DNA from 2 places in the Paraburkholderia sp. XV genome. Region 2 is predicted to be linked to the other one. Evidence: riboswitches for the same ligand, from Rfam matches in the RefSeq annotation. Region 2 holds a riboswitch; the other holds the start of a gene.
What was found. Region 2 has a riboswitch for cobalamin ahead of cobW (cobalamin biosynthesis protein CobW). Riboswitches for the same ligand answer to the same signal wherever they lie in the genome.
Positions count from the first base shown of each region.

Region 1 (4,659 bases), on a different contig from region 2:
TCGTGATGTTATAGCGCGCGGACAAGTTCACGATGCCATACCCGCCGAGCACCGTGCCGCCGTCGTCGCGCTCGCCGCTCACGAGCCATTCGCCGCCCACCCGCCAGCTGCCGAGATTGCGGTTCGCGGCGAACGACGCGAAATGACGCGCGCGACGGTTCAGGTCGGTATGCGTGTCTTCATCGACGGGATTCTGGAACGTCACGGCCGCGCGCACGTCGGTTTTGCCCACATGGCCCTGCCACGATCCTTCGATGCCCTGCACTTTCGCATGTCCCACGTTCTCCGCGACGTAGATGCCCGGCGTGGTCTGCACATAGTCGATGAGGTTCGTATAGCGCGTCTGGAATGCCGTGAGCTTCAGCAGGCCGAGCGCGTCGGATGCGTACTGTAGTGCAGCTTCGACGGAATGGCTGTGCTCCGGTTGAATGAGCGGATTGCCGCTGTACGGGTAGTACAGATCGTTGAAGCTCGGCGCGCGAAACGCATCGGACCAGCTTGCAGTCACCTTCCAGTGCTCGTTGAAGTCGTAGCCATAGCCCAGATAGTAACTGTTGGCTCCGCCGAAATCCGAGTACTGGTCGCGCCGCAGGTTCGCCTGGACCTGGCTGTTGCCGAAGCGCCCCGTGTAGCCCGCGAATACCGAGTTCACGTGACGCGCGGGCGCGCTGTACTGATTCGAGTCGAGCGTCTGGTCGAGATGCTCGTAGCCCAGTTGAAGCTTTTGATCGCGCGAAAACGTAAAGTCGTTTTGCCACGTGTACTGCCGGTTGTCCGAATCGTAGCGGTATAGGTAGTCGCCGTTGAGCGACGTGTTGCTGCGATCGTTGCCTGTCGCGACGACGAAGCGCGTGGTCCACCAGTCGGTGAGCTTGCCGTTCGCGAAGGCTGACGCCGTCTGCACCTTGCTGTGCAGATTGTTGAGATCGGTGGGCAGACCGAAGGGATTGTCGAAGCTGTCGTTGCCGTTCGACTGAAAATAGCGCAGGCCGATGTCCCACTGGTCGTTGAGCTTGTGGCGCAGCGACGCGCTCACGCTCTCGTTGAAGTAACCGTTTGCGTTCGGATTGACGGGCGCGAGCGCCGGGTCGATCGACGAAAAACCGTCCGTCTTCGCGCGCGCGAGTGTGACGCTGAAGGTCGTGCGGCCGTCCTTGTCGAGTGCACCGTCGACGCCCGCCGCCTGGCGTTGCGTGTGATAGCTGCCGTACTCGACGTCGAAGTGAAAACGCGGCGGATGATTGCCGCCGTCCTTCGTGAACACCTGCACTACGCCGCCGATCGCACCCGATCCGTACAGCGCCGACACGTTGCCGTTGACCACTTCGACGTGATCGATCTGGTCGAGCGGAATCTGTTCGAGCTGCGCGTTGCCCTGGCTCACCGAGTCGACGCGCACGCCGTCGATCAGCACGAGCGATTGCGTCGCCGACGCGCCACGCAGAAAGAGACTCGACGTCGCGCCTGGCCCGCCGTTTCGCACGATCTGCGCGCCGGGCGCGAACTGCAGCAGTCCCGGCAAATCGCGCGCGCTGCTGTCCGCGATGTCCTGCGCGTCGAACAGCGTGGTCTGCGGAATCGCGTCGGCGAGGCGCTGCGCGCGACGGTCGGCTGTCACCACGATGGGCGACAACGTCGCCGGGATCGTCTTTGACGACATGTCGGTCGAGCCGTTGTCCGATCGATCCGTGGATGTGGCGGATGGGTTCGCCTCGTCGGCCGTCTGCGCGCCTGCGGCGAGCGGGACTGAAGCGAAGGCGATCACGGCGAGCGCAGCAAGCGGCGCGCGTGTGAAGTGTGGGCACAGCGGGCGCGGAAACACCTGGCGCAGATACGCCGGGTGGACAAACACGGAGGTGAGCATCGAAAGAGTCCTGTGGGCCTGTGCGCGGCCCGCTCCTCGTGGGCCGATGCCTGTACAAGGAGCAACACCCTCCTTGCCTCCGGCCGGTATCCGGGCTGACGACTGGCCGACCCGCCTTCCCACGCAGCATGCGCAGTGGCGCTTCGCACGGCATCGGCTCTCATGGATGGCTCGACGCGTGCATGGGTCGACCTGCAGGAACTGCGGTCGTTGTACCGTTGCGAGGACAGCGCAGGTTGGCTCGTCCGGGCGGACTTCGCTCCCTGCTTCCCGTTTAACTGCGCGCGGCGCGATACCGCGCGCGGGCACCAGAGTGCCGCAAGTTTAGAAGTGGCGCACACACGCGTCAAGAAACGCGGGGACGGCGCAGGGACGACGAGGGTGGACTGTTAGAAAGAGTCCCTTTTTCAAGGGTAAAAATGCGTGAATCGCGACGACACACCTGGATAATGCGGCATTAAAGCGCTACTGTTACGTCTCGAAACGAGACAAATGCCCGAGCGTGCGACATTCCGCGCTAGAATGCCATGTCTTTAGAGGACGCAGCACATGCTCACCGAACTCGAAACACTGTCACAGAACATCGGCCGGCTGATCGAGATCAGCCAACGCTACAACGAAGCGCGCCTCGCACTCGAAGAACAGCTCGCACAAGCGCGCGCCGAATGCGAAGCGACCCGCGTAGAACTCGAACAGACCCGCGAAGAACGCGCCGCATTGCAAGCGGAGCGCGATGCGCTGTCCGCGAAGATCGACGACGCCCAGGTGCGTCTGAACGCCATCCTCGAGAAGCTGCCGCGCGCTCGCGGTCATGAGCCCGACAATCAACTCGATCTCCTCGCGCCCGAGCAGCAGGTGCAGGCCAATCACGACGCGAACAACGACGCGACCCGCCACGGAGAAAACGCATGACCACGAAGCAGATCGAAGTGTCGATCCTCGGCCAGCCCTATCGTCTCGCCTGCTCGCCGGAAACGGAAGCGGCGCTGCTCGAAGCGGTGGCGCGTGTCGACGCCGAGATGTCGAAGATCCGCTCCAACAGCAACGTACGCGGCCAGGACCGTATAGCGGTGATGGCGGCATTGTCGCTGGCATCGGAACTGCTTAGGTTGCAAGCCAGCGTGCGACACGGAGAATCATTTCCCGCCGAAGAAATCCGGCGTACAATGCACCAGATGAATGAGCAGCTGGGCACTGTGATTCAACAGTACAGCAGCGTGCAGTAAAGAAAATTCTGGTGGGCTTGATTGTTTCGCGGTCGGGCTCATGTTGTAGAGCAAACGTTTTAAAGCTTCCCTGCCTGGTTCGCCAAGGTCATATATTCCTTGAACCAATGCTATGTGCACGGTTGCGGAAATTTGTAGCACGGGTGTGCGCGTCACTCTGTCTGATGTACCCGAAGTGCTGCTAACTGCGACCAATTCTGAACCTCAGGTTCAGGATGCCGGCCTAGCGGCTAAGGCGGGGACCCATACGAACGGCATCGGACTTTGTCCGGTGCCGTTTTTCTTTGGGCGCGCGCTTTGTGCAGATTGGCGCGCTCCGCGTTGCAAGCCGTTTGAAGCAGTTCGACGAAGACCTTCCTTTTATCTCACGTTCAATCCGACTCATGCGCTACTGGCTGATGAAGTCCGAACCGGACGAAGCGAGCATCGACGATCTCGCGAATGCCCCGCAACGCACGCTGCCCTGGACGGGCGTGCGCAATTATCAGGCGCGCAACTTCATGCGCGACGTCATGAAGATTGGCGACGGCGTGCTGTTCTACCACTCCAGTTGCCCTGAGCCGGGCATTGCGGGCATCGCGGAAGTATCGTCGACGCCCTATCCCGACCCGACCCAGTTCGATCCGAAGAGTCCCTATTACGACGAGAAATCGACGCAGGAAACGCCGCGCTGGACGCTCGTCGATGTCGTATTCAAGAAGAAGATCAAGCTGATTGCGCTGGCGGCGTTGCGCGAGCATCCCGAGCTTGCCGACATGCGCGTGCTCGCGAAGGGCAACCGTCTGTCGATCACGCCCGTCACGGAGGCGGAATGGGCGTTCATCACGAAGCAGCTTGCAAAGCGCGCTGCATGAATGCGTGGTGAACAGGCGTTCGCGTGAGATTCGAGCATTCACTCGGGAACCAGACGCCCCTTTCAGACGCCTAACCGCCTCGCAAGCGTCATGCCACGCGCGCCGCGCCACTGCGTCTGGCGACGCGGACCTCGACGCATGCATGCACAACCTGCTCAACAAAGGAGTCGAAGAATGACCAGAAAATCTGCGCTCGTGTGGGCGCTCGCGGCCGGCGCGTGCGCGGCGCCTGTTGCACTTGCGCTCACGTCCGTCGCGGCCAATGCGCAAACCGCTGTGCAGCAGTACCAGCCGGCCGGCGTGCTGTCGCTGAACGCGCAGGCGAGCGCCGATATACCGCAGGACGTTGTCGATATCACGCTGTTTTACGAACAGGAGGCGAGCGATCCGTCGTCGCTGACGGGCACGTTGAACCAGCATGCTGACCAGGCGTTGCAGAAGGCCAAGGGCGTGAGCGGCGTGACGGCGCGCACCGGGTCGTTCTCGATCTATCCGTCGACGGATCGCGACGGGCGCATTTCCGCGTGGCGGGGCCGCACGGAGATCGTGCTGGAGTCGCACGACTTCGCGGCGGCGTCGAAGCTTGCGGGGCAATTGTCTTCGATCATGCAGGTTGGGAATGTGCAGTTTTCACTGTCGCCGGAGGCTGAGCGCGCTGCCGGGCAGAAGTTGACGGGACAGGCGATTGCATCGTTCAAGCAGCAGGCTGGTGCGG
Region 1 covers NZ_JAGUUD010000072.1:40,819-45,477, forward strand. Annotated here, with positions in the region: gene KFO72_RS27725 (TonB-dependent receptor domain-containing protein) at 1-1,864, opposite strand, end outside; cobalamin riboswitch at 1,928-2,192, opposite strand; gene KFO72_RS27730 (hypothetical protein) at 2,414-2,776, shown strand; gene KFO72_RS27735 (cell division protein ZapA) at 2,773-3,090, shown strand; RNA gene ssrS (6S RNA) at 3,155-3,336, shown strand; gene KFO72_RS27745 (EVE domain-containing protein) at 3,474-3,944, shown strand; gene KFO72_RS27750 (SIMPL domain-containing protein) at 4,119-4,659, shown strand, end outside.
Region 1: linked by a shared signal. The riboswitch ahead of KFO72_RS27725 (TonB-dependent receptor domain-containing protein) and the one ahead of cobW (cobalamin biosynthesis protein CobW) in region 2 are both predicted to bind cobalamin.

Region 2 (4,659 bases):
CAGGCGCTTGAATGTGACAGGTCATGCGATGTTGCTTGTGACGCGCGACGGCTGCTCGAGCCGGTGCCGCGCGTGGGCGCTAGTATCCGTTTCCCGCGGTTCCAGCGAATGGCGATGAGATTCTCGCCCCCTTGCAACTGGCCGGTATCCGGGCTGGCGGCTCATCGCGTTCGCCTTCCCACCTGCGGATGGCAGGCAGTGGCCTTGAACGCACTGCGCGAAACATGCTTCATTCCGCTCGCCGCGTGACCGTTGCGGGGACAGCACAGGCTTGGCGGCTTCATGCTTCGCGTGGTTCGCCCGTGTTGCGGCCGCGATGTGAAGGCGCTTCCCTGTTTCCCGTTTAACCCCGCCGGCCTTCGAGCCAGCGCGGGGCACCAGATGCGCCGATACGATAGCACACACGCCCTGCGGGCGGGCGGCGCGGGACCGTGCGACGGGCTCGCCCGACGACGATTCCCACCGTGTTCCAAGAAGTTCGAAAACTGTTTTCAAGTGTTGTCGGTAGTAAATCCTAAGGGCGGTCATTTATAGTGACCGGAAGTGGAATGACCGTTTTCCCGGTATCAAATATCGGATACCTAATTAAATTTCACGCCAATCCGGATTAGCGGTGCCGGGCACCGCTTTTGACTGCATCTGCCGTCGAACCGGCAGATTAACTTTAGGGAGAAAATCAACATGAAAATAACAGCGATTGCGTCGGTATTGCTGGCGGCCATGCTCACGGCGACCTCAGTGCAAGCCGCAGACTCGCTCGCACGGGACGCGGATAAGCTCGTGGAAGCGGCGCCGCCCGTGCACCTGAAGGCGCGCATCATCGCCATCGACGCAGGCGCCCGCGCAGTCACGCTGAAGGGCGAGGACGGCATTGAGGTCACGATGCTGGTGGACGGCAAGATGCCCGGGTTCGACAAGCTGCGCGTAGGCGACAAGGTCGACGTGCTGTACAAGAATGCACTGCTCGTCCAGGCCGAAAAGGTCGACCCCGCCGGCAAGGGCATCCGTGAGCGTGTCGATGCGCAGGTGACGGTGCGCGGCTCGGACGGCCGGGACTCGCTGCATCAGGTCGAAACGCTGTCCACCGTGCAGAAGATCGACCCGGCGAAACGCCTGCTCACACTGCGCGGTGTCTACGAGACGCAGGTCATCAAGGTCACGCCGGATTTCGACCTCAAGGATCTGCACGTCGGCGACACGATCCACGCGGTTTTCGTCTCGGCGACGGCTATCGAAGTCACGCCGCAAGCTACTGCGCACTAATTTCACACTCAGTCTCCACTGAGTCGTGCCTCTCCACGGCTGTCGCAGGGCGGCAGCCGGCGGACCCTCTCTTTTGCGATCCACGCAACCGAACGACGGCATCGGCCAACCCTGATGTCGTCGTCTCACCTTGACGCTACCTGCCGCCGGGCCTAAACTCGCACGCACTCTGGTGCTCGCGTGCGCTCTCTGCGCGCGCAGTTAAACGGGAAATAGCGGGCCGTGCGCACAGCCGCCGGCCAAACTATGCTGCTCCCCGCAACGGTAGGTGAAGGCATCGCGCAGACGATGCAGAGCCGGCCTCGCTGCATGTGCGTCCAATAGCGGCCCATGCAGACAATCCACTGCGCGAAAACGCTCGCGCGGGAAGGAGAGGCGGCGCTTTCATCAGCCCGGATACCGGCCCGAGAAAACGACGCCATGCTGCGGGGATGCGGCACCGTGTCGACTGTTCCTCATGCGTCGCAGTGCGTTTGCGCGTCCGGTCGTTCGGCTGGCGCGAGCGCATGCGGCGCCGTTTTCGTCCCCGTGTATCACTGAAGACCTCGCAAAAGCGTGCCGGACGGCGCGCAACGTCGAAGTCACTCGAACCTGTTTCGAGCAACGGAGCCATCATGCAGACACAGATGCGCAAGATTCCGGTGACGATCGTCACGGGCTTTCTCGGCAGCGGCAAAACGACGTTGATGCGTCACATTCTTCAGCACGCGGGCGGCCTGCGCATCGCGGTGATCGTCAACGAGTTCGGCGAGCTGGGCATCGACGGGGAGATTCTCAAGGGCTGTGGCATCGGTTGCGATGAAAACGGCAACGAAACGGAAGGCCAGCTATACGAGCTTGCCAACGGCTGCCTGTGCTGCACCGTGCAGGAAGAGTTCTTCCCCGTCATGGAGCAACTGGTGGAGCGGCGCGACCAGATCGATCACGTGCTGATTGAAACGTCGGGCCTCGCGCTGCCGAAGCCGCTCGTACAGGCCTTCAACTGGCCGTCCATCAAGAACAGCTTCACCGTCGATGCCGTCGTGACGGTCGTGGACGGTCCGGCTGTGGCCAGCGGTCAATTCGCCGAAGACCCCGTCGCCGTCGATCAATTGCGCAAGGCCGATCCGAATCTCGACCATGAATCGCCACTGCATGAACTGTTCGAAGACCAGTTGTCGGCCGCCGATCTCGTGATTCTCAACAAGACCGATCTGCTCGACGAAGCGCAGCAGGCGAGCGTCGAAGCCGTCATCCGCGAAGAGATTCCGCCGCAGGTCAAGGTGGTGCGCGCGCACATGGGCCAACTCGATCTGCATGCGCTGCTCGGGCTCGAATCGGCTTCGGAAGACACGATTCATCTGCGCCACGATCATCACGGTTCCGCCGACGATCCCGAGCACGCCGACCATCACCACGACGAATTCGACTCCGTCGTCGTCATGGCGCGCGCGCCTTCGCGCGAGGCGATGATCGCGGCGTTACAGCGGGTGGTCGAAGGCCACACGATCTATCGCGTGAAAGGCTTTGCCGCGTTGCAGGACGCGGCGATGCGTCTCGTGATTCAGGGCGTGGGCGGGCGCTTCGACAGCTATTTCGACCGGCGCTGGCAGGCGGGCGAACTCGACGCGTCGCCGCTGAGCCGCTTCGTGCTGATCGGCGCAGACCTCGATCAGCCGGTGCTGCAACGCGCGCTCGACGCAGCCTTGAGCGCTCAGGCGCAACAGGCTTAAGTCACCTTAAGGCACCTGAAGGCACCGCGATGCATCTGCTGCGCACCGTCCCGGGCGGCTTCGTCGACGATACGAAGGGCGTGATCCGTATCGACCAGAAGCCGGCCGATATCGTGATCCTCAGTTCCGCCGACACGACGCTGTCGCTGCTTGCGAGCGTCGTGCCGCGCCTGGGCGACGGCTTTCCGAGCGTGCGCCTCGCGAATGTCACGTATCTGCGGCAACCGGCTTCGGTGGACTTTTACCTCGACGATGTGTTGCAGCATGCGCGCGTCGTCGTCGTCGATCATCTGGGCGGCGAGGCATATTGGCCGTATGGGATCGAACAGGTCGTGGCGCTGGCGCAGCGCAGGCAGCAGACGCTCGCAATGTTTTCCGGCGACTTGCAGGAAGACCCGAACCTGCTCGCGCGCAGCACGGCTGACGCGGACCTGTGCCATCAGTTATGGCGCTATCTGCGCGAGGGCGGCGCGCACAACGCCGAATCGTTCATGCGTTGCATTGCGTGGCGCGGGTTCGGTTGGGGCAGGGAGCCGGCACCGCCGAGTCCGCTGCCGGCTGCCGCGCTGTATCACCCGGCACGCGATATCGCCACGATTGAAGACTGGCAGGCGCGCTGGAAGCCCGGCGCGCCCGTGGTCGCGATCCTGTTCTACAAGGCGCATTTGCAGGCAGCCAACACGGCCGTATTCGATGCGTTGATCGACGCGCTCGAAGCACGCGGGATGAACCCGTTGCCCCTCGCGATCACGTCGCTGAAAGACACGATCAGCCGCGATGTCGTGCAGCAACTCGCCGCCCAGCATCGTATCGCGCTGGTGCTGAATACGACGGCATTCGCCGCCTCCGCTATCGACGACCCCGAGCCGCTCGCATTGGCGGGCGACGCGCCCGTGATGCAGGTGATCCTGAGCGGCGGCAATCGCGACGACTGGGTGAACGACAATCACGGCCTCAATTCGCGCGACATCGCGATGCACGTGGCGCTGCCCGAAGTGGATGGCCGCATCATTACGCGCGCGATAAGCTTTAAAGGGCTCGCGTATCGCTGCCCGCATACGGAAGTGGATGTGGTCCGTTATCAGCCGGATCACGAACGCGTTGAGTTTGTCGCGGAGTTGAGTGAGCGCTGGTGCAGGTTGCGGGTCAAGTCGAATGCGGACAAGAAGCTCGCGCTGATCCTCGCGAACTATCCGATGAGCGAAGGGCGTATCGGTAATGGCGTCGGGCTCGATACGCCAGCCTCCGTCGTCAACATTCTGAAGATGCTGCGCGACGAAGGGTATCGCATCGACGACGTGCCTTCGAACGGCGGCGCGTTGATGAACGCCTTGACGCAAGGCGTGACCAACGATCCCGTCGTCCGCGATCTGCGGCCCGCTTTGCAAAGCCTTGCGTTGAGCGATTACATGCAACAGTTCGCGCGCTTGCCGCAGTCTCTGCGCGACGCGTTGAACGCGAAGTGGGGCGCGCCGGAACACGATCCCACACTGCGGCGCGGTCGCTTCATGATTGCGGGCTGGCGATGCGGGCATGTGTTCATCGGCATCCAGCCGCCGCGTTCGCGCGAACAGAACGACTACGCGAGCTATCACGACGCCGAACTGGTGCCGCCGCACGCGTATCTTGCGTTCTATTTCTGGCTGCGTTATCAGTTCAATATCGATGCCGTCGTGCATGTCGG
Region 2 covers NZ_JAGUUD010000023.1:63,613-68,271, reverse strand. Annotated here, with positions in the region: cobalamin riboswitch at 122-397, opposite strand; gene KFO72_RS14545 (hypothetical protein) at 682-1,263, shown strand; cobalamin riboswitch at 1,417-1,686, shown strand; gene cobW (cobalamin biosynthesis protein CobW) at 1,878-2,975, shown strand; gene cobN (cobaltochelatase subunit CobN) at 3,005-4,659, shown strand, end outside.